DNA from 3 places in the Bacillus sp. SRI_025 genome. Region 1 is predicted to be linked to each of the others. Evidence: riboswitches for the same ligand, from Rfam matches in the RefSeq annotation. Region 1 holds a riboswitch; each other region holds the start of a gene.
The links. A riboswitch is a leader RNA that binds a small molecule or an ion and turns the genes downstream of it on or off. The one in region 1 is predicted to bind thiamine pyrophosphate.
Positions count from the first base shown of each region.

Region 2: it holds a riboswitch for thiamine pyrophosphate, as region 1 does, so the genes downstream of both, tenA (thiaminase II) here and thiC (phosphomethylpyrimidine synthase ThiC) in region 1, are expected to answer to the same signal.
Region 3: it holds a riboswitch for thiamine pyrophosphate, as region 1 does, so the genes downstream of both, tenA (thiaminase II) here and thiC (phosphomethylpyrimidine synthase ThiC) in region 1, are expected to answer to the same signal.

Region 1 is NZ_JBYEGB010000002.1:334,724-343,031, reverse strand. Features, by position in the region: gene AC20OE_RS06610 (serine/threonine protein kinase) at 1-474, shown strand, start outside; gene AC20OE_RS06605 (hypothetical protein) at 509-691, opposite strand; gene AC20OE_RS06600 (hypothetical protein) at 882-1,028, shown strand; gene thiC (phosphomethylpyrimidine synthase ThiC) at 1,064-2,824, opposite strand; TPP riboswitch at 2,951-3,059, opposite strand; gene AC20OE_RS06590 (LysE family transporter) at 3,295-3,927, shown strand; gene AC20OE_RS06585 (YhcN/YlaJ family sporulation lipoprotein) at 3,973-4,590, opposite strand; gene safA (SafA/ExsA family spore coat assembly protein) at 4,925-6,175, opposite strand; gene nadA (quinolinate synthase NadA) at 6,307-7,416, opposite strand; gene nadC (carboxylating nicotinate-nucleotide diphosphorylase) at 7,403-8,266, opposite strand; gene nadB (L-aspartate oxidase) at 8,248-8,308, opposite strand, start outside.
Region 2 is NZ_JBYEGB010000003.1:238,521-246,828, reverse strand. Features, by position in the region: gene AC20OE_RS10985 (RluA family pseudouridine synthase) at 1-114, shown strand, start outside; gene prpE (bis(5'-nucleosyl)-tetraphosphatase PrpE) at 152-895, opposite strand; gene AC20OE_RS10975 (monovalent cation:proton antiporter family protein) at 1,058-2,899, shown strand; TPP riboswitch at 2,959-3,068, shown strand; gene tenA (thiaminase II) at 3,147-3,857, shown strand; gene tenI (thiazole tautomerase TenI) at 3,832-4,449, shown strand; gene thiO (glycine oxidase ThiO) at 4,433-5,545, shown strand; gene thiS (sulfur carrier protein ThiS) at 5,542-5,745, shown strand; gene AC20OE_RS10950 (thiazole synthase) at 5,750-6,517, shown strand; gene AC20OE_RS10945 (thiazole biosynthesis adenylyltransferase ThiF) at 6,514-7,527, shown strand; gene thiD (bifunctional hydroxymethylpyrimidine kinase/phosphomethylpyrimidine kinase) at 7,544-8,308, shown strand, end outside.
Region 3 is NZ_JBYEGB010000001.1:747,721-756,028, reverse strand. Features, by position in the region: gene AC20OE_RS03885 (type 1 glutamine amidotransferase domain-containing protein) at 1-228, shown strand, start outside; gene AC20OE_RS03880 (hypothetical protein) at 367-1,494, shown strand; TPP riboswitch at 1,551-1,654, shown strand; gene tenA (thiaminase II) at 1,742-2,428, shown strand; gene AC20OE_RS03870 (ECF transporter S component) at 2,425-3,024, shown strand; gene AC20OE_RS03865 (ABC transporter ATP-binding protein) at 2,999-4,597, shown strand; gene AC20OE_RS03860 (energy-coupling factor transporter transmembrane component T family protein) at 4,587-5,321, shown strand; gene AC20OE_RS03855 (methyl-accepting chemotaxis protein) at 5,472-6,311, shown strand; gene AC20OE_RS03850 (YwqG family protein) at 6,480-7,295, shown strand; gene licT (BglG family transcription antiterminator LicT) at 7,521-8,308, shown strand, end outside.

The DNA.
Region 1 (8,308 bases):
TCTTATCAGCATATTGCCCGCAAAGAGGCTGCCATTTACGAAAAACTTTCTGGTTCGTCTTACTACCCTGAGATTTATGAGTCTGGGGATCAGTATATTTTAATGGAATATATTAAAGGCTACACATTCTATGAATGCCTTACAAAAGGAATTCCTATTAAAAAACAGATGATTAATCAAGTCGATGATGCGCTGGAGGAAGCGCGCGAGAAAGGATTGAATCCTTCTGATATCCATCTGCGCAATCTGATCTTAACAAAAGAAGGACGGATCAGAGTCATTGACGTTGCCAGATTCACGCAAACGAAAGCATGTCATCAATGGGATGATTTAAAAGCCGCTTATGCTTATTACCAAAAACCTTTTTTCCCTAAAAAAGCACCGCGTCTGTGGCTTGAAGTGATTGCTTATTTGTATAAAAAGAACTGGCTGTCCCGCGGGCAGCTTAATAATCGGAATGATTTTTCTGCATAACGAAAGCCGCTCTCTTTTGAGCGGCTTTTTGCTGTTATTCTGTTTCTACATGGATACTATTGACGTTTAATAGGTTAATGATTTCATTATTCAGCTTAAACCAATGATTGGCTTCTTCAATTTTTTTATACACATCATAGGTAGCTGGACGTTTGAGCTCGAAATCAAGCACTTCCCCATTGTTCATATGAAATGTTACCTTAAATACTTTCATCATAAGATCACCTTCCACTCTTCTTGTTCGCTGGTCAAATAGATCAGCTCTTTTCATTCATTCTCTATTCAACTCGTTTCCCCTCCTTCTTTCCATTCAAACCCAAGAAGTTTAAATTTTGTTTAAATTCACACAACATATCTATCTCTCATATCTGCAAAGAAGTATATTGGTAAAAAGGAGGCTGCCCTTGATGAAGCAGAAAGAGAAACGAACATCTCCAGAAAGAAAAACAGTCTTTTTTCATTTAACAGATGCTCTCATTCCGAGTGTGGACATGATGGCATATGCAGCAAAGGCATTTTTTCACCTTTTAAGAAAAGCCTTTTCAGCGGTTTGATAAAACCCCGCACAGCATCGTGCGAGGTTCTTTTTTTATGGCTGATAAATTTGACTTCCTTGACTGACAAACTCCTTCGCCTTCTTTTCCATTTCTCTTTTTACTTCTTCAGATTGATTGCGGATATCATGAGAAATTTTCATACTGCAAAACTTCGGTCCGCACATCGAGCAAAAGTGAGCGGTTTTAGCGCCTTCGGCAGGCAATGTTTCATCATGGAACGCCAAGGCTCTTTCTGGATCAAGTGACAGGTTGAATTGGTCCCGCCACCTAAATTCAAACCTCGCTTTCGATAAAGCATCATCGCGCTTTTGAGCCGCAGGATGTCCTTTTGCTAGATCAGCAGCATGTGCAGCAATTTTATAGGCGATCACGCCTTCTCTCACATCTTCTTTGTTCGGCAGACCTAAATGCTCTTTTGGCGTTACATAGCACAGCATTGCTGTTCCGTACCAGCCGATCATGGCCGCACCGATCGCGGATGTAATGTGATCATAACCAGGTGCGATATCTGTTGTAAGAGGCCCTAACGTATAAAATGGTGCTTCCTTGCAAATGTCCATTTGCTTGTCCACATTCTCTTTGATTTTATCCATTGGGACATGTCCGGGCCCTTCAATCATTACCTGCACATCATGTTTCCAAGCAATCTCTGTTAACTCACCTAACGTTTCCAGCTCTGCAAACTGCGCCTCATCATTGGCATCAGCAATCGAGCCTGGTCTAAGTCCATCTCCAAGTGAAAAGGCGATATCATATTTTTTCATAATTTCACAAATGTCTTCGAAGTGAGTGTAGAGGAAATTCTCTTGATGATGAGCAAGACACCATCTTGCCATAATTGCACCGCCTCTTGAAACAATTCCGGTCACCCGATCGACAGTGAGCGGAATATATCTTAACAGCACGCCAGCATGAATCGTGAAATAGTCTACACCTTGCTCCGCTTGTTCAATTAATGTGTCCCTGTACACATCCCACGTCAAATCTTCTGCGACTCCATTCACTTTTTCAAGGGCCTGATAGATGGGAACGGTTCCTACTGGGACTGGGCAATTCCGAATGATCCATTCTCTCGTTGTATGAATATCCTTTCCAGTAGACAGATCCATCATTGTATCTGCCCCCCATCTGATCGCCCATGTCATTTTTTCAACCTCTTCATCAATGGATGACGTGACAGCTGAATTGCCAATATTCGCATTGATTTTGACATGAAAATTCCTTCCGATAATCATTGGTTCACTTTCTGGATGGTTAATATTCGAAGGAATGACGGCTCTTCCGCTCGCCACTTCCTCTCTAACGAACTCAGGGCTTAGCTCTTCTCTAATTGCGATAAACTCCATTTCAGGCGTAATGATACCTTTTTTGGCATAATGCATTTGCGTCACACATGCACCTTGTTTCGCGCGGAGCGGCTTATGATGAAAATCAGTTTGGACAGAATGGATGGACTCCTTCTCCCTTGAACGGTATCCATTATCCTCCGGTCTTACATGACGCCCTTCATAGCTTTCTGTATCTCCTCTTTCTTCAATCCATGCTGCCCTAAGACGCTTTAACCCCTTTGTGACGTCAATATGAACGTTCTCATCGGTGTACGGTCCACTCGTATCGTATACACGGACTGGTTCATTTTTTATGTCGCCCGCCTCTGTCACAGTATGTGAGAGCGTGATCTCTCTTTTTGGCACTAAGATATCGGGTCTTGATCCTTTCTCATACACCTTATGGCTGCCGTCAAAGCTGGATAACAATGATTGGTTGGATGGGACACTTTTCTTTTCTTTCATTTGCTGTTCTCTCCTTTTCTTCTTGTCACCGGACAGGATGGAATCAGCACCAGCAAAAAACCAGGCTCTATTTAAAGAACCTGGTTTCGTCGTCAGAAATAAACATGCATATCATTGATATGATACATGCATCATCTTTAACTTCCCCACGCTGGTACGAGCCAGATCAGGTCCAAAGGGTTAAGAAGTTTAAGCTTCTCTCTCAGCCCATTTACGGGCACCCCTAGTCACTTTTATTGATTTCCACATCAGTGTAGCATAGAGACATCATGAAGAAAAGAAGATTTAGGAAAATAGTTCCTTTCCCCTACAAGCGTTATAGATCATGTTGATATACAGTCTTCTATACATCATCTATCTCTCTCATTTCAATCAAATCTGAAATAATCATTGATCCTTTTCTCCTATTATGTATAATTAATCTAAACGGAGAATTTTTATACAATTTATTTAAAGGAAGTTCTAGTCGATTGCAAACATTTCTCACATTTATCGTCGTAGGATTCTCAATTGCTCTGCCTGTTGGAGCAATCACGGTTGAAATGACAAAACAGGGACTGAAAAACGGATTTTTTCATGGTTTAACTGTCGGAGCAGGCGGTATGACCATAGACTTATTACTCATCTTGGCTTTATATGCTGGATTTGCTCAGTTTTTATCTTTGCCGTTTGTTCAAATCCCGCTCTGGCTGATCGGAGCTGTATTTTTAATGATTCTCGCATACGATTCCATTAAAAATGCGGATCAAGATATCCATTTAGCAGGAGAAAAGGTCAATAAATCATTCGCGAAAACATATCGAAACGGCTTGCTTGTGGCGGTATCTCCTGGAAATCTTGTGTTCTGGGTTTCTGTTTTTGGTGCTGTACTTGCAGATGCTTATACAAAAACAGATTCATCTGAATTTATGCTGGCTGCCGGCGGTATTTTGGCAGGGATTCTCCTTCATGACATTGGTCTACTCACCCTTGTATCCTTAACAAGAAAAGTGATGAATCGGACGATGATCAAGTGGACATCCATTATTGCTGGTATTTTATTATTAGGGTTTGGCTGTTATTTCTTTTACGAATTTTATATAGGCATCAAGGTTTATTTTTAAGAAAAGGCTAAAGTTCGTGATGAACTTTAGCCTTTTTGTGTCAAACTATCGGGTCATGCCTGTTTGTCCTGTTTCAAATTGCGTTCTTCTCATATCTCTAAAGCGTGTGAATGCACCTTCATCTTTCATGACTTGGACTGCTCTTCCATCCGCATAACGAGTCGCTGCTTCTTCTACTTGTGATACGCCTTCTGACGTCAGGCGGCCATCTGATTTAATGGCAATATACACATTCTCATCCGTCACCATGACTTGAGAGTCTGCCACGTGATTCATTTTATTGACGCGGTTGGCAATTTTTCTTGAACGCTGGATGTTCTCTTGTTTATCGTAGCCTGAGAACGACATTTGGTTATGATAGTTCATATCTCCATGACTGTAGCGTCCATCTCCACCTGCAAGAGGCATTCGATCATCGGCTTGAGGACGGGTGCGATAATCAACATTCGTTGTATTCCCACCGTTCATCCCTTCCATGAGTTCAGAAACTGGTCCTTGATGATCTTGGTTATTGTCATCTGCACGGTTATTCGAATGATATCCGACCGGCTGACCTGATTGATTATGCCTTGTATCTACACCTGCATTGTCATTTGTACCACATGCTGTTAACCCAATAGGAAGAAGCACTAATGCGATTGTTTTTTGCCATTTTTGTCTCAAACGAAAAACCCCCTGTACAAATTCAATCTCATGAGCGCGAAACAGGCTCTGTTTTAGCATGTACAGTTAGGAAGAAAATCAAGCTGTCAGTTATAAACAAAAAAAGGAACGATTGAGATCGTTCCTTCTGGTATGGTGACAAAAGGCTAAAATGTTCTTGATTTTAGCCTTTTGTCTTCTTTTCAGCGTAATAGAAAACCTTTGCATTCTAGGAAGGACGAGCACAGGAGCGGAGCGAATTTGACATTCGTGAGCACCGGAGCGCAGACCTGACACCGAATGCGAGGGTTTGTCTACACGCTGAAAGGAACGATTGAGATCGTTCCTTCTGTCATTAATCCTCTTCTTCCTCCTCCGGCCTTGCAAATACTGATTGACCTGGATATGGCTGCATATAAGGCTGAGCTGGATAAGCTCCCATTTGGCCATAAGGAACAGGATTCGGATAATGTCCTGGCCAAGGCTGATAATGCTTCATGCCATCATCACATCCGCAGTCTTCCTTGCCGTATGCGGCATTTGAGACGTTTGGATAAAAGCCTTGATTTACGTTAGCATTTGCATTGGCGTTTGAATGCATATGGTGAGGCCAGTGATGTCCGTCGTTTGCATGGTGCTCATGATTTTCTCCGTAGTAAGCAGGCGCTTGATACGCAGGATAATATGGATGAGCCGGGTATGGATATGGCATCATATGATGGTGATAATATGGCTGGATAGGATAACATAGGCCTGATCCCGGTAAAATTGGCGATGCCGGCACCATTTGCTGCGGATATGGATACATCGCCGGCATGTAATGACCATGACCATAACCAAAATAAGGATCATATGGTTCATGATGATGATGCTGGTGATGATGCTCGTTATTTTCAGCCGCTCCTCCTACCGCTGCCCCTCCCACATTTGGCATTTGCGGGAAGTTAGGAAGGTTTGGGTAATTGCCATGCTCCATGTCTTTTCCCTCCTCTTTTTGATGCGGAATATGAATAAACGGGTCATATCCCTTTGCCACTTCATCTTTTAGATGACCTTTATTTTCATGATGAAAATGGTCCTTGTGATCTTTATGTTCCTTATTTTCATGATGGAAATGCCCCTTGTTATCTTTATGGTCTTTATTCTCATGATGAAAATGATCTTTGTGATCTTTTTTCTCGTGAACGTGATCTTTTTTCTCATAATGATCTTTTTTGGGAGGAGGCGTGAATGGCTGGTAGAGATTGGTCTGATAATAGTTCACATCGACTTGCGGAAAAACTGGCTGCTCGATCTTTGGCACTGGCGGTACATAAGGTACCGGTTCATTTGGCTTTTCCTTCGGTTTTGTATCTTGCACTTGCACGACATCTTTTGGCTTTTCTTTCACATACGGATGTTCTTTCGTTTTTGGCATTTCTTTTGATTTGTGATGATCTGTTTTCACAGGAACACCACTAGATGGAATTTTAATTTTCATACCCGGCATGATCAAATCAGGATTACTGAGCTGAGAATTTAGTTTTTTCAATTCTTGAAAGTCGACTCCGTATTTCTTTGAAATTTTCCAAAGGGAGTCTCCTTTTTGCACAATATGAATTTTCAACGTTTTCCCCTCCTATGCAAAACGTGAACGTAACGGTTATGTCAGAAGTACAATATGTTTCAACATAAATTTATGCCTATTTACAAGCCGATATGATAAAAACTTGTTTTCTGATAGGAGGGGCTGAATCATTATTTAATGGCGAGCATTTTCTCGAGTGCAAGCAAAGCGTCTTTCGTGATGTCTTCATTGACCTGTATCAACCCGACCGGCTGACCCTTTTCAATGCTTTCAAGTGACCATAGCAAATGAGGCAGATCAATCCGGTTCATCGTCAAGCATGGACACATATCTGGGTTAAGGGATTCAATTTGTTTATCTGGGTGCTGCGCTATGATCCGTTTGACTAAATTCATCTCTGTTCCAATCGCCCACTTGCTGCCTGCAGGCGCCTGTTTGATCGTATCAATAATAAATTTCGTTGAACCTGCTAAGTCAGAAGCCCTTACAACCTCATGCGTGCATTCAGGATGGACAAGAATTTGAATGTCACGGTCTTTTTTTCTCATTTCTTCTATATTCCGAACGGTAAACTTCTCATGTACGGAGCAATGGCCTTTCCATAAAATCATCTTGATTCGGGAAAGCGGCTGATCGGTAATGAGCTTTTCTTCTATCTGATCCCAGACAGCCATTTCTTCTAGCGGAATCCCTAAATCAAAAGCCGTATTACGCCCTAGGTGCTGATCAGGGAGAAACAGAATCCGCTCTTTTTGCGTCATCGCCCACTCGAGTACTTTTTTAGCATTTGATGAAGTAACAGTCGCCCCGCCATGCTTGCCGACAAATGCTTTAATATCTGCTGTTGAATTGACATACGTAAGCGGAAGTATTGTATCTCCAAACAGATCAGTGAGCTGCTCCCATGCTCTGTCTGTTTGTTTCATGTTTGCCATATCTGTCATGGAACAGCCTGCTCTCATATCTGGCAATACGACGCTTTGATTCTTGTTTGACAGCATATCTGCCGTTTCTGCCATAAAGTGAACACCGCAGAACACAATGTATTCAGCCTCGTGATTGTCGGCCGCTATTTGTGCCAGCTGCAATGAATCTCCTGTTGCATCTGCAAATTCGATGACCTCATCCTTTTGATAATGATGACCCGGTATAAAAAGCTTTGATCCAAAAGCCCGCTTGATTTCTAACACTCGCTGCTTCATTTCATCATCAGAGCGGTGTTTATATTCATCTGGCATCATGGCTGCATGTTGATTGGCTAATACATTAAGCATGGACATGAGTTGTTCCCCCTTTATGACTGAATTCCATATTCATACTAAAATCAAATGCTGGAGCAGAATGTGTTAGAAAACCAAGTGAAATCAAGTCGACTCCTGTCCCCCTGTAGCTTGGCAATGTCTCTAGCGTAATGCCCCCTGAAGCCTCTGTCAGAATGGACTCTGGCGTCATTTGTTTAAAACGTTTAACCTCGTCCGGAGAGCAGTTATCAAACATGATGACATCCGCTTTTGCATCAATGGCTTCCATTAGCTGCGTTTCTGATTCAATTTCCACTTCAATTTTCACCATATGACCGGCATATGCTCTTGCTTTTTCTACAGCTTCACGAATAGAGCCGCATGCGGCAATATGATTATCTTTAATCATGACCCCATCTGATAAGCCAAAGCGATGATTCTTTCCACCGCCTGTCTTCACTGCGTATTTCTCTAACATACGCAAGCCGGGTGTCGTTTTTCTCGTATCACAAATCGTAATAGACGGGTCACCTAATCGCTGCACCGCCTCATGTGTTAAGGTGGCGATACCTGTTATTCGCTGCAATAGATTTAAAATGACCCTCTCTCCCTTTAATAAGTCGTTGACTGGGCCCTTTATTTTCGCCAGTACAGCGCCTGAATGAATCCAATCACCTTCTTGAAAAAACAGCTCAGTTTGAATCTGTTCATTCAACAGGCGGTAACCTATTTCAATCAGTTGTGATCCTGCCAATACACCAGATTGTTTCGCAATGATAAGAGCTGTTCCTTTCTTGTCTCCAAAGATGGCATCAGCTGATACATCTCCAAAGCCAATATCCTCTGTAAAAAAATGAGTGAGCATTTGTTTTAACTGTAAACGTTCCATTTGGCACCGATCCTTTCATTTTTCATGATATGAATATGACCT
Region 2 (8,308 bases), on a different contig from region 1:
GACAGGCAGGCACTGCATAGTGAAACCCTTGTGTTTCCTCATCCGATGACAGGTGAGCAAATGACATTTTCAGCTCCGCTTCCTGATGATATGAAATCCTTGCTTTTTAATTAGAGAAACCCAGTCACCTGCATCGCAGGGCCGGGTTTTTTTATAATGTGAAATGCTGAAATCTTGAATCGTCATAAGGCATAGATGAGGGAACGGAGACCGTTTTAAGCTCAGGGTATGTGAGGGCAGACAGTTTGTTGCCAAATACACAGCCTGTATCAATATTGACGGTTCTGCCAACGAATCGAGGTTCTTTCACAGGTGTATGGCCGTACACAATCCACGGTTTTCCGTGATATTCCTTTGCCCAGTCCTTGCGAACAGGCCGTCCATCTGGCCATGTTTCTCCTGTGACGGCACCAAATAATAAGTAGGACCGCATCTGTTTATTCGGCTTTTTTCCAATATCCTTTTCCTTCATCGCTGCGTGTGCAATGATCAGCTCATCAGGAATGAGTACATCATAAAGCGGAGCCTTCTCAAATAACTGCTTAAATTCATGTGACAATTTGTTTTGTTCATGAGTTGGCAGTTTTTTTATTTCGTTCACTGTCGTTTCGATGCCATGAAGCAATTTGACGGGATTTCCTTTTAAATAACGATAAAGCTTAAAGCAATGGTTGCCAGGTACATATCGGATTGCGCCTTGTGAATAGGCATGAATGACAAATCGCATGACGTCTACTGACTGAGGCCCTCGATCTGTTAAATCGCCAACAAGGGCCAGCGTTCTCTTATCAGGATGGACGGGTAATCCATGTTTGAGTTCGTATCCTAGTTTGTGTATGAGGGTAAGCAGCTCTTCGTAGCAGCCGTGGATATCGCCAATGATATCGAATTTCATAAGGTTTCCTCCTGATTTTTTTCATCCATTCGTCGGATATAAAGAAGTTTGAATTTTAGAAAATATAACGAATGGCTTTCATTTCATTTAGGCAATTGTTAGAATCAATCCTTTAACGTAAGACTTATAAAATTAAACATGAATGTTAGGAGGCTTTAGCCAATGGAGCATACATCTGTTTCATCACTCGTTGTCGTTATTATTGTCGCCTTTTTCACCCCTATTTTATTGCACCGATTTAAGCTGACCATTCCGGTCGTTGTAGCTGAAATCATTATGGGGCTCATCATTGGGAAAAGCGGTCTTCAACTGGTTGTCGAACATGATGCGTGGTTAGATACATTATCCATGCTCGGTTTTATTTTTCTGATGTTTTTAAGTGGACTTGAAATAGATTTTTCTTCTTTTGAGTCAAAGAAGAAAGCACGAGAACTTCCAAATGGTTTAAAAGAACCAAATACATTTAAAGCAGCCACCATTATTTTTCTTGGGGTATTTTGTATTTCTTTTATCCTGTCCTATGCGTTTGTACTCGCAGGGTTTATCCAAAACGCCTTTTTAATGACGCTCATTATCTCTACCATCTCATTAGGCGTAGTGGTGCCAACCTTAAAAGAGGAAAAGTTGATGCAGACGAATATCGGTCAAATCATTCTGCTTGTAGCTGTCATTGCTGATTTGGTCACGATGATTTTACTTGCTGTGTTTTCCTCAATTTATGGAGATGGAACAGGGAACATGTGGCTTCTGCTCTTATTATTTGCTGCAGGCATTCTTCTTTATTTATTTGGCCGCGTATTTAAGACAAAGTCAATTTTTCAGTCGATGTCAAAAGGAACCGTGCAAATTGGGACAAGGGCAATCTTTACTCTCATTATAGTCTTAGTTGCCTTATCTGAATCACTCGGGGCTGAAAATATTCTTGGGGCGTTTTTAGCTGGCGTGCTTGTGTCCCTTCTTTCGCCAAATAAAGAGCTCGTTCAGCAGCTGGACTCATTTGGCTACGGATTTTTAATCCCGATCTTTTTTGTGATGGTCGGAGTGGATCTAAATATATGGGCACTGTTTAAGGACCCGACGATTATGATCATGATTCCGCTGCTGTTTATTGCGTTGCTTATAAGTAAGCTTATCCCAATTCTTTATTTGAAAAAATGGTATGACATGAATAAGGTCATCGGCTCAGGCTTTTTATTAACTTCAACATTATCTCTCGTCATTGCAGCTGCGACGATTGGTGAGCGGCTCGGTGTCATTGATCATAAAATGTCTGGAGCGCTGATTTTAGTTGCTGTGCTAACGAGTATTTTAACACCTGTTTGGTTTAAAGCGCTCTTTAAAAAAGAACAAGCGGCGAGCCATAAGAAGCGTGTGACCTTTATTGGTGCAAATCAGCTGACCTTACCTGTCACACTTGATTTGCATCATGATGAATATGACATTCGGATTTTGCATGTGTTTCAAGAAAATAAGGAAGCACTGCTGGCAGACTCTATCTTTGAAGTCGAATCAATTGAACAATACGACGATGAGACGCTGAGAAAGGCAGGCGTCGGCCAAGAGGATGTCCTTGTCGTCGCAACAGGCAGTGAGACAAAAAATAAGGAAATTGCTTTATTTGCAAAAGAAGAAGGTTCAAAACAAGTCATTGCAAGTGTCAACAAAGCTGAGGCAGAGCTGACATTGAAGGAAGCGGGCATTGATACGTTTTCTACTTTCCTTTCATCTAAAACGGTGCTAAGAGCTTTGATTGAAGCACCTGATGCGATTCGATTGCTAACAAATGAGGATTCTTCTTTGTATCAAATTCAAATGAACAATCATCGTTATCATAATGTCATGCTGAGAGAATTTCCTTTCACCGGTGATTTGGTATTTGTCCGGATTTTCAGAGGGGTAGACAGCTTAGTACCGCATGGAGATACGACACTTAGAAGCGGCGACCGTGTGCTTGTATCGGGCTCCCGGGAGTATGTAGCAGGACTAAGAGCCCAATTAGAATGACAATGAACCCTTGACCAATGAACAATTCCTGATTAAGATAGAGGTATAACATCATATATTTGATCCACTAGGGGAGTCCTTTAAAAGGGCTGAGATAAAAGTGTCGACTTTTAGACCCTCATTACCTGAACAGGTTCATACCTGCGTAGGGAAGTGGTGCGGTTTTTGACTATGCTTTTTACAAATTCCAAGCCACTTTCCACGCGGAAAGTGGCTTTTTTATATGGAAAAACAGGAGGAGAGGAACATGACGTTTTCAACAGAATGTAAAGAGGCTGCAGCAACGTGGTGGAATGGAAGCTTTACGCATCCTTTTGTCAAAGGGATTGGGGATGGCACACTTTCACTCGATCGTTTCACCTATTACGTGATGCAGGATTCGTATTATTTAACTCATTTTGCAAAGGTGCAGGCATATGGAGCGGCGATTAGTGAGGACTTACATACGACGGGCAGAATGGCGTATCATGCCCAGGGCACGTACGAAGCAGAGCTGTCGCTGCATAGGAAATTTACAGAGCTTCTGCAAATTTCTGATGAAGCCATTGAGAACTTTAAGCCTTCCCCGACTGCTTATGCGTATACCTCTCATATGTACCGGTCTGTAAAAAGCGGACGGTTTGAAGAGATTTTAGCCGCGTTATTACCGTGTTACTGGCTTTATTATGAGGTAGGTGAAAAGCTAAAACAAACAACACCTGACCATCCAATTTATCAAGAATGGATTTTGACATATGGAGGCGATTGGTTTAAGGAACTCGTTTTCGAACAGGTGAACCGCTTTGATGAACTAGCAGAAAAAGCACCAGAACATGTACGCGCCAATATGAAAGAAAATTTTGTGATTTCAAGCTATTACGAATATCACTTTTGGGAGATGGCGTATCAAAAAGAATTGTGGCAAACAGCATGCTTAGATGGGGTTGGTGCAAATGGAACTCCACGCAGTGACAAATGATTCGCTTCCTGCGGGTGAACTGATCAAACAAATAAAAGCCATTGCGTCTGAAGTGGATTTTATTCATATTCGGGAACGGTCTAAAACAGCAGGTGAGCTTGTTGATCTCGTGAAGAATCTCCTTTTAGAAGGTGTACCGAAAGAAAAGCTCGTGATCAATGACCGAGTAGACGTGGCGCTGCTAACCAATATTCACAGGGTGCATCTTCCGGGCCATAGCTTTTCGCCGAAAGAGCTGCGAAGAAAATTCCCTCACCTTCATGCAGGGGTGTCTGTCCATTCGATAGAAGAAGCGAAAGCAGCAGAGAAAAATGGAGCAGAGTATGTCATGTTTGGGCACGTATATGACACCTCTTGTAAACCAGGACTTCAGGCAAGAGGTGTACAGCTTGTGAAAGAACTGACTTCTGCACTAACAATTCCAGTGGTGGCCATCGGCGGGATGACCCCAGAACGAGTTCCAGAATTGAAACACGCTCATGTGAAAGGAATCGCTGTCATGTCTGGGATTTTTACTCATCATCAGCCGCGTATGATGGCACAAGCATTTTCTGAAAAGGTAAAGGAGAATCCTTATGAAAAAGCATTATGACGTTGCAATCATTGGTGGTGGAATCATAGGGATGTCAATCGCCTATCACCTTGCAAAAGCAGGAAAACAGGTGATCTTATTTGAAGCAAATGAGATAGGGAAGCAAACGACAAGTGCGGCTGCCGGGATGCTCGGTGCACATGCTGAAGGAGAGGGGCATGAGGATATTTTCTTTCAGGCAGGCAGAGCAAGCCAGGCATTATACGAAAAATTAAAGGTCGATCTTTTGCATGAATCAGGTATTGATATTCGGACTTCAGCAGGCGGCATCATGAAGGTCGCCTTTACTGAAGAAGAGAAGCAGGCCCTTTGCCGGATGCAGCATTTGTCTACGTTTAAGTGGCTTGATGCAAGCAGCGTAAAAAAATGCATGCCTCAAGTCACAGATCACATGCTGGGAGCAGGTTTGATTGAAGAGGATGTGCATGTTGAGCCTTATGCTGTATGCAGGGCTTTGTGGCAGGCGGCGGTCCGGTACGGAGCAGATGTGAAAGAGTGTACACCTGTGATCGAAGTGAAGCGGGACAAAGAAGTGTTAACTGTCAGAACAACGAAGGGCACATTCGCATGTGATGACCTGACAGTTGCAAGTGGTGTATGGTCTGGCCGTTTTTTTGAAGAGCTCGGATTATCGCATTCTCTTTATCCAGTAAAAGGAGAATGTGTGTCTGTATGGAATAATGGTCAGGCGCTCGCACACACCATTTATCATGATCATTGTTATATCGTTCAGCGAGATAGTGGAAAGCTTGTTATCGGTGCAACGATGAAGCCAAACGAGTGGCAGGCTGTTCCAACGCTTGGTGGCATGGAAGCTGTGATTCAAAAGGCGTCTCAGCTTATGCCTTCTATTAAAGAGATGCCGATTGAAGAGTGCTGGGCAGGCCTTCGTCCGGCGACAAACGATCGGCACCCCTATATCGGAAGACATCCCGAAGACAAACGTATTCTTTTTGCTGCAGGGCATTACAGGAATGGCATTTTACTTGCGCCGATTACTGGAGAAATCATTCGTGATCTCATATTAGACAAACCGGTCAAAGAAGAATGGCTTCACGCATTTCGTATTGGACGAAAGGAGGCACTATTCGTATGAAGATTCAATTGAATGGCAGAATCGTTGACTTCGATCAAGAGAATGGAACGATCTATGATCTTCTATCAGCCTATCAGCTTGAAAACCGTGTGGTGATCGTTGAAAAGAACCAAGAAATCATTGATAAAGAAGCGTTTCAACAAGTAGTAATTCAACCAAATGACACGATTGAAATCGTTCATTTTGTAGGAGGAGGATGATCCAATGCTGTACATTGGCGGAAAAACATTCACATCAAGACTATTACTCGGAACAGGGAAGTACCCATCATTTGAGGTTCAAAAAGAAGCGGTGAACGTATCGGAAGCCGAAATTTTAACCTTTGCTGTCAGAAGAATGAACATATTCGAAGCATCTCAGCCTAATTTTCTGGAGCAGCTTGATTTATCAAGATATACACTGCTTCCGAATACAGCTGGTGCAAGTACAGCAGAAGAGGCAGTGCGTATTGCCCGTTTAGCAAAGGCTTCTGGTCTGTGTGACATGATCAAGGTAGAAGTCATTGGCTGTTCAAGGTCTCTTTTGCCAGATCCAGTTGAAACATTAAAAGCATCTGAAATGCTGCTCGAAGAAGGATTTATTGTGCTGCCATATACTTCTGATGATGTGGTGCTCGCAAGAAAATTAGAAGAACTCGGTGTCCACGCCATCATGCCAGGTGCTTCTCCGATTGGTTCAGGCCAAGGCTTACTAAACCCTCTGAATCTCTCATTTATTATCGAGCAGGCGAAGGTGCCGGTCATTATTGATGCTGGCGTAGGTTCTCCCAAAGATGCAGCTTATGCGATGGAGCTTGGAGCTGACGCAGTATTACTAAATACCGCAGTCTCTGGTGCAAAGGATCCTGTGAAAATGGCAAAAGCAATGAAACTGGCGATTGAATCAGGAAGACTAGGCTATGAGGCAGGACGTATTCCCCTGAAAAACTATGGGACAGCGAGCAGTCCACAGGAAGGAATGCCTTCATTTTGAGCACTCGTTATTCACGCCAAGAGCTTTTTCAGCCAATTGGAATAGAGGGACAAAAGCGGCTAAATGACTCAAAGGCGGTCATTATTGGAGCGGGGGCACTTGGAACGGCTAGTGCAGAAATGCTCGTTCGTGCCGGCGTTGGATCTGTCACCATTTTGGACCGAGATTATATTGAATGGAGCAACCTTCAGCGCCAGCAGCTTTACACGGAGCAAGACGTGAAGGATCGGCTGCCAAAAGCTGTGGCGGCTGAAAAAAGACTCAAGCAAGTAAACAGTGACGTTTACGTCAAAGGAATCGTGATTGATGTGACTGCTCACAATATTGACGAACTGGTCAGCGGAGCTTCGATCATTGTCGATGCAGCGGATAATTTTGAGGTAAGAATGATTGCAAATGATGCTGCTGTCAAACATCAAATTCCGTTCCTTTATGGGGCCTGTGTAGCCAGTTATGGTATTCAATTTACTGTGATTCCTGGTGAGACGCCATGTTTACACTGTCTGCTTGAACATTTACCTGCACAAGGTATGACTTGTGATACAGCAGGTATCATTAGTCCAGTTGTGCAGCAGGTGGCCGCATATCAAGTGGCAGATGCACTTAAATATTTAACAGGACATCAAGTGACGCCAATATTAAAATCCTTCGATTTATGGAAAAATGAACGATCTGACATTCGGTCGGCTACATCTTTAAAGAAGAAGCAATGTCCAAGCTGTGGACTGAAGACGTATCCATTTCTTTCATATGACAAGAGAGCGAAGGCAGATGTACTATGCGGCCGCAATACGGTACAAATCCGCAGTGCAGCAGAAACACCGCCGCCTTTACATGAAGTGGCTCTTCGGTTAAAGAAAGCAGGGATGGATGTGCTTGAAAATCCATATTTGCTTTCATGTCAAAAGGATGAATTTAAGCTTGTCTTATTTAAAGATGGCAGAGCGCTTGTTCATGGAACCAATGATATTGCCAAAGCAAGAACTATTTATCATCAATGGATTGGCTAATGAGAGGTGTGAAGAAATGACGATCAAAAAAGCATTCACAATCGCGGGTTCTGATTCTGGCGGCGGAGCAGGCATTCAGGCAGATTTGAAAACTTTTCAGGAGCTCGGTGTGTATGGAATGTCTGCAATCACAGCGATAACTGCGCAAAACACACTAGGTGTTCATGGGATATATCCGCTTTCAATTGAGGCGTTAGAGCGTCAAATAAATGCAGTGGCAGAAGATATACTGCCAGATGCCGTCAAAACAGGGATGCTGTGGAGTGCAGACATGATCAAGATCGTAGCTGAAAAAACGGTTCAATATGATATGAAGCTGATTGTAGATCCAGTCATGATTGCAAAAGGAGGAGCCTCTTTATTAAATGAAGATGCGGTCTCTGCGATGAAAACACACTTGCTGCCTGTGAGCTATGCTGTAACGCCGAATCTTCCTGAGGCAGAAGTACTGTCAGGTATACGTATTCAGAGGAAAGAGGATCGCTATCTGGCAGCAGAGCGCCTTTATGAGCTCGGTACGAAACATGTTGTGATCAAAGGCGGCCATGGTCCATCTGATGGGATGATTACCGACCTGCTGTATGATGGAAAAGGCTTTATTGAAATCACAAATGAACATATCGATACACCACATACACATGGCACAGGCTGCACGTTTGCAGCAGCATTAACAGCTGAAATTGCGAAAGGTTATTCGATAAAGGAAGCCTTTGAAACAGCAGAAAGCTTTGTCCATGAAGCGATCAAATTCCCTTTACGAATTGGATCTGGACACGGGCCT
Region 3 (8,308 bases), on a different contig from region 1:
ATCGAAGGCAAAAAAATCACAGGCTTCACCAACGAAGAAGAGGAAGCCGTGCAGCTGACACCAAAGGTTCCATTTTTATTGGAAACAAAACTTCGTGAGCAGGGGGCAGCGTTTGAAAAAGGAGATGCCTTTGCGCCATTTGCTGTCGTTGACGGACAAATCATTACTGGACAAAACCCAGGATCAAGTGCAGAAACAGCACGTTTGTTTGTTAAAACTATTGCATAAAACGATCAAAAACCAGCCGTTACATGCGGCTGGTTTTTTTTTTATAAAAATGTCCCAAAAAAGACCAAAACAATGATTGGAATAATGGTAAAATTATCACAGGGTAAAAAACCCAAAAGAGGAAAAGGGGATGTTCCTGTGAGAGCATTTTATGTCAAAATCACTGCAGCTTTACAGTCTGTTTTACTCATCGCAACAGGTTTGTTTTCACCAGCATTAAAAGCAGAAGAAGCACCAAAATCAAGTGGGAAACAATCACTACTGACAGAAAAAGCGATTCAGCAAGTGCAAGAGTCGTTTTTGAAGCAGGACGAAGGAACCGCTATCCAACAGAAGCAAGTGAAAAAATCATTTAAAGTGAATAAGAAGAAAGGAATCAGTATCAAACGAAAAGCTGCTAAAGATGGCAAAATGCGCACGTCTGCCGTTCGCTCCATTGATGGACTAGCCATAAATCAATCGGCTGTCTTAACAGAGGAAGACCCAGTTGATTTATGGTTTTTAAGCACATCTTCACCTCAGGCACTCATCAGCCGGATTACTTCTTCAAACCCTGATTATTTCGTTCAATTGTTTGTTGTTGATTATGAAACAGGACAAGCCTACCCAACGGATCTTATTCAACCGGCAGGCAGTCTGCTTGCGTTAAGCAATTTACCAGCGGGTGATTATGCGTTTGGTATTACCAGTGGTGGAGACTTTGGAGACTCATATACATTACAGGTAAATGCCAAAAACCCACCAAATTTCACAGGTGCTGAATCCCTGTCATCAACATTGCAATACTTTGTCGCTACGTATGCCAATGGGGATGTTTTCGCAAATGGTACAAAAGTGTATAACAAACAATCTAAGACCGCCGATTATAAATGGGAGCGTGTATTTTACTTCTCATATGATGGAAAATATGAACAGAGAACTCATTCTGTTGACAGTGTGAAGGTGAAAAGTATTTCGGCACCAGTGTCGTACTCTGCTCCATACGCAAGTTCCTCAGAGGCCATTCTCGTCTACTTAGATGTGGAGACTTTATTTATGTATCATGAATCATCGTTTGCTAGCGGGCAGTACTACCATAGTAGCTTTGTTGATACACTTGGGAAGACAACACCAAGACGCTTAGATATTGATGATATGACAAATTACGGTGATCATATTTTAGCTGTAGATTTAAAAACAGGAAAGCCAATTGATTTCTTCAGTGTGTTGAATTTCTACTATGCTGCAGGAATCGAGAAACTGCCAACAATCAGAACGTTGAATTAAGAAAGGCGGTTGACATCAAATCGCCACATGTGTAGAGTAAAGATAATTAAATGACAAAAGTCCACTAGGGGAGTCATGTATGACTGAGACAAGAGAAAATCTTGGACCCTTTGAACCTGATCTAGTTCGTACTAGCGGAGGGAAGTGGAGCTGGACCTTGTCTTATTCATGATTGAATCGATAAGAAGGCCGCTCCATTTGGGGTGGCTTTTTCATTTATTCAACTGAAGAAGAGGAGGCTTTTTTTATGACATTTTCTACGCAATTAAGGAAAGAAGCAGAACCGTTATTTGAAGCCATTTATCAGCATCCGTTCGTTAGAGGCCTGGCAGCAGGAAAGCTGGAAAAGGAACAGATCATTCATTATGTCAAACAGGATGCAGAATACTTACAAGCATTCATTAAAATTTATGCAGCAGCGCTCAGCAGATGTACAGACAGAGAGGATATTGCGTTTTTTCATCAGCAGATTGCGTTTGTACTAGATAGTGAAACGCACCCTCATCAAAACCTTTGCCGAGTGGCAGGAGTAGCGTATGATGAGCTCCAAGGTGCTTCTTTGGCTCCGAGTGCTCATCACTATATTCATCACATGCTGCAAGTCGCACAGGAAGGTACGCTTGGTGAAATCATCGCTGTCCTGCTTCCATGTCCTTGGACATATTGGGAAATAGGGAAACGAATGCTCACAGATGTGCAGCCAGACCTGTCACATCCGTTTTATGAATGGATCACGTTTTATGGAGGGTTAACCGATTCTGTCACAGGTGAGCTTTGCAAACGGCTCGATCAATTGGCAGAAGCAGCAAGTGAGAAGGAAAAGGAAAAAATGAAACAGCATTTTATCTTAAGCTGCCAGCTCGAGTACAAGTTTTGGGAAATGGCCTTTACTGTTGAAGAGTGGCCAGTTCAACTGGAGGTGCATACATCATGACATGGAAGATGAAAGAAGTCGTCCTTGCCGTGATTTTATCCGTTGCGTGCGGTGTGATCTATTTAGGATGGTCCACACTTTACTTACCGATTACAGCACTTGTTGGCCCAGCAGGAGGCAATATCATGTTTGGAATATGGGTCATTGCCAGTCCAATCGTTGCGTATATCATTCAAAAGCCGGGGGCTGCCCTGATTGCGGAAACAGCTGCCGCGGCTGTGGAATTATTGACAGGCAGCCACTTCGGACTTTCAGCTCTGCTGATTGGTGTATGCCAAGGGCTTGGGGCAGAAATCGCCTTCGCTCTTTTTGGGTATAAACGATACCGCATGTGGACACTGATGCTGTCTGGTGCCTTTGCCGCTATCGGAGCGATGGCGTACAGTCTCGTGGCAAATGGCTTCGGATATTATACGCCTCAAGTTTTACTTATGACGCTTGTGACTCAAATCATTAGTGGAATGATACTTGGCGGATGCCTTGCGAAAGTGGTGGTGGAGGCACTATCCAAAACTGGTGTACTCAATCAATATGCCATCATGAAAGAAAAACGAAATAAAGGTGAACAGCATGAATTCATTTCTCGCGTGCAATGATCTGACTGTCCGTTTTTATGAACAGCCTAAGCCAGTTTTGCATCAAATCTCTCTTACGATTCAAAAAGGGGAAAAGGTGCTTATTTTAGGACCGAGCGGAAGCGGGAAATCCACGCTCATTTCGGTTCTGGCTGGAATCATTCCAGAGCATGTGGAAGCTGACATGCAGGGCGAAGTGGTGTTACAAAGACATACAGGCGTCATGTTTCAAGATCCAGACTCTCAGTTTTGTATGCACCGCGTCAATGAAGAAATTGCCTTTAGCTTAGAGAATCGTTCCGTCCCACGTGAAGAGATGGATGACATCATTCAGCAGCTCATGCAAAAAGTCCAACTGAATGTCGATCCGCATACAGAGATTCACACTTTATCTGGCGGCATGAAGCAGCGATTGGCACTTGCTTGTTTACTAGCATTACAGCCGGATGTTCTATTCTTTGATGAACCAACCGCACAGCTTGACCCGGCAGGTAGAATGGACATATTTCAACTGCTGCAGCAGCTTGCAGCCGATCAGCAGCAAACCATGATTTTTGTAGAGCATGTGCTTGACGGAGTCATCGAATGGATGGATCGGGTGATTTTATTAGATGATCAAGGCAGCATTTTAGCAGATGGAGCTCCAAAAGATGTGCTCGTGACATATGAGGAAGAAATGAAAGAGGCAGGAATTTGGCGGCCAAAATTATTTCCCGAGAAATGGTCCACGATTATTCAAGATCCATTTCATCCACTGAGTCAAACCTTTATGCAAACCTATGAAGCAAGAAAAGCGCAGCATGAAAAAGTGCCGTCAATCGAACGAGAGACAATGATTCGTACAGAAAATCTTCAATTAAGCTACGGGAAAAAAAGGATTATGAGTAACCTTCAGCTTGATATCAAAGCAGGAGATTGGGTGGCGATTATTGGAGAAAATGGGAGCGGAAAAAGTACGTTTCTCAAACATTTGATCCGCTTAGAGCCAGCTAAAAAAGGTCATATTTTCTTAAAAGAAACAAACCTTAAAAAATGGTCTGACCGACTACTCTATGAAAAAGCAGGATTTGTGTTTCAAAATCCGGAGCTTCAATTTATACAAGACACAGTATTCGATGAAATTGCCTTTGGCGGCAGACAGCGAAACTGGCCAGAATCAGTCGTACAAGAAAAAACGGCCCAGCTACTGAAAGAGTTCGGTTTAGAGAAGCATGCAAAAGCACATCCCTTCACCTTAAGTTTAGGGCAAAAAAGAAGATTGAGTGTTGCCACGATGCTCCTTTTTGATCAAGATGTATTGCTGTTAGATGAACCGACTTTCGGGCAGGATGAAAAAACGGCGAAGGAATTAATGAGGCGTTTAAAAGAACGGCAGCGCCAAGGCACGACCATTGTGATGGTTACACATGATATGGAGCTTGTCGATGAATGTGCCGATCAAGTGCTTCTTTTTCATCAAGGCAAGCATGTATATGATGGTCCCCCTTATGATTTATTTTCAAATCAGGAACTTGTCGATGCTTATCAGCTGAGAGCTCCTTTACATTATCGCTATGTGGCAGAAAGAAAGGATGTGCTGACGATTGCAAAGTAATCATTCCTTTCTTTCTACTGTGAATCCAGTCATGAAATTACTCGCTCACCTGCTTGCGATGGGCTGCCTCATGGCGATATCTGATCCTAAAACAACCTTTATCATCTGGCTGTTTGCTCTTGGCATTGGACTTGTTTTAGGTGGATGGAATATGAAGTATCTCATCACAAGGCTTGTCCCTTATCTGCTCTTTTTTATTCTCGTGTTCTGGATGATGGCGGCCTTCGGCAAGGGGGATCATACTGTTTGGAAGTGGGCGTGGTTTCATATCACGGAGGAGAGTTTAAGAAATGGTCTCACCATCGCTTTCAGAATGCTTGGATTTGTAACATTTGGCCTCCTTTTTACGTCCACAACAGATTTGACGGCATTTATGATGAGTTTGATTCATCAATGCCGAATGTCCCCAAAATGGGCGTATGGAATGCTTGCCGGTTTCCGGTTTATTCCGTTATTTCAAAGTGAATTAAAACAAATGAAAGCTGCACATAAAATCAGAGGCTACAAGCAAAAAAACAGTTGGAAGGCCTTTATGCGTTATGCATTACCTCTTTTTACGCAGGGCGTACGAAAATCAGAACGCTTAGCGATTGCAATGGAAGCCAGGGGCTTCACAGGGACGAGAGAGCGAACGTATTATCACATCATCAGCACCTCATGGATTGACTATATATATCTTTTTCTCATCGGTATTAGTGTCTTCATGTGCATTTACCTTGTTTAAAAAACAACCACATTCTCTTGATAGAATGTGGGCTTTTTATATGTCTTAGGTCATTTGATTGATATTAGTACACATTACAGGCTGTAATAGATCATATAACGAACCGATAAAGAAGGTGTACTGAGAAAAAGAGAGGATGAACGTAAGCGAATGTCACAGAGAATTGATAACATTATAGACGCTTTACCAATCATTGGACTTGCTATGAGAGAACAGCTAACCTTTTCTGTTATAGGGAAAGAGAAGGTTCTTTATTATCAGCAACATGGGAATATTGATTTAGGATTTAAAGCTGGTGATAAAGTAGATCCTGGATTCCAAAACTTTGCGATGCTGAAAAATGGGAGAGAACCATCGTTTATCCAAATTCCGAAAGAAGTATACGGGATTCCAATGGATATCGTAGCCGTTCCAATTACTGATGAATTAGGTCAAGTAGTTGCTGCCTTCTGTGTGGCCTATGACCAAACCAATCAACAACGATTAGAGCACATCATGACGGAGAGCAACGAAGCTTCGGAAAAACTAGTCGCAATGGTACAGCAGGTTGCCGCACATTCAGAGGAACTACAAGCGACAAGTGAACAAATTCTTCAAAATACGAAAACCACTGTCGAAAATTCCTCTAAAATCAATCAAGTGTCCAATCTCATTAAAGGTATCTCTGATCAAACGAACTTACTTGGACTTAACGCATCAATTGAAGCTGCAAGAGTGGGAGAAGCAGGAGCAGGCTTTGGAGTGGTCGCAACAGAAGTGAGAAAGCTGTCAACTCACGCGAAACAGGCGACAACTGATATTGAAACAGCCCTAAAAGATGTGCAGGGGTCAATCAAAGGAATGGAAGAAGAAATTGCGCAAATTGTCGCTTCCTCTGAGCATCAGGCAGAACTTGTAGGCACTTTTACAAAAATTATTGAAGGCCTTCATGAAACAAACGAAACGATGAAAGCATTAGCAAACGACTTAGTGAACTATCAAGTGAAATAAAAAAACGATAAAACCTCCAGCTGAATTGGAGGTTTTTTATCATTTCAAGGTGAGAAACTTGTTAGGATTATGACCGTTTTATCGCTGACAGGCAGGATACACTTCTGTATGATAGAAAAAGAGAGACTAGTTTTGTCATTAGACCTATTCATAAGGAGGAAGATCATCGTGACACAATCAGCAAAGCTGCAAGAAATACTTGCACCCTACCGTCCGTTGTTAGATGAAACGGAAAAACCAATGATACAATTGCAGATGAAACAAGGAAAAACAGGACCATACGACAGCAAAATAGCTGGTGATCCTTACTTCCCCAAAAACGACGAATATCCTGTTGACGGCGAAGGACATCCTATGAAACTTTTGGCGCAAATTAATTTCGGCCAGCTGCCAAAGCTGAAGGATTATCCAGAAACAGGGATTTTGCAAGTCTTTATTTCTGTGCATGATGATCTTTATGGAATGAATATTGACCATAAAACAGAGCAAAAAGATTTTCGCATCAAATTCATTGAGGAACCTTTCTTGGCAGAAGAAGAGTTATTGACTGATTTTTCTTTTGTGAAAATTCCTGATGATTTTTATTTTCCTGTGACGAAGGAAGGCGCGATTACAGGTGAATTAGCAAGCGAAACGATCAGTGTAGGAGATTTCCGCTTTGAAAAAGTCACAGGAAAGAACAGCTGGGACCTATTCGAAGATGCAGATGGTGTTAATGGCGATGAAGCAGATGCCCTGCTGGATGAATTTTATGAAACAGCGAGTGGCTTTGGTCACAAATTGGGCGGATATCCAGGGTTTACACAAGAAGACCCGCGTACCTATGTAGATCAAGAACATACCGTTCTGTTATTACAAATTGACTCAGATGACGAAGTAGATTTGATGTGGGGGGATTGCGGTATTGCCAACTTCTTTATCAAATCAGAAGACCTCAAACGAAAAAATTTCGAGAATGTTGTCTATAATTGGGACTGCTCTTGATTTTGTAAAAACACTCTTTATAGAGTGTTTTTTTGTGTATGTTTTTAGACTTTTTTGTCCCTATTTCGTCATTTCTAAGAGGCAATATGTCATTCTTACTAGTTGACCGGATCAAAAAAAAATGTAAAATCATCTTAAAGTCCTCTTTTTTGAAAATAATAATAAAATGACATATCAATCAACGATAAAATGCTCGAAAAAGCGGAATGTACTGGGGGGTATCAATTGATCATTTCGAAAGTAATCAATAATAATGTTGTCAGTGCGTATGATGACGAGCAGCATGAGCTGGTCATTATGGGCAGAGGGATCGCGTTTCAAAAGAAAAGCGGAGACCCGATTGACGAAGAACGAATCGAGAAGGTATTTTCTATTCAAAATAAAGATATATCAGAAAAATTCAAAACCCTGCTTTATGATATTCCAATCGAGTATATGCAAGTGTGCGAGGCGATTATTGAGCATGCGAGAACGACTCTTAACAAAAATCTAAATGACAGCATCTATGTGACGCTGACGGATCATATCACCTTTGCCATAGAACGTCATCAAAAAGGAATGGACATCAAAAATGCCTTGCTCTGGGAAATCAAACGGCTGTATAAAGATGAGTTCAGATGTGGTTTAGAAGCGATTCGGATCATTGAGGACAAGCTGAGCATCCATCTTCCTGAGGATGAAGCGGGCTTTATTGCCATGCATATTGTCAATGCAGAGCTCAATGAGGAAATGCCAAACGTGATTCAAATCACAAAACTCATTCAAGACATTTTAAACATCGTTAAATATCACTTTCAAATTGATTTAGACGAGGAATCATTAAATTATTTCCGATTTGTGACGCATTTGAAGTTTTTCGGACAGCGTCTGTTTAACGAAACACAAATGGAAAATCAAAATGAGTTTCTGTATGAAGTGGTAAAAGAGAAAAACACTGCAGCTTTTCAATGCGCAGAAAAAATTAACGAGTATGTTCAAAAAGAATACAACCGAAGTCTCATAGAAGATGAAAT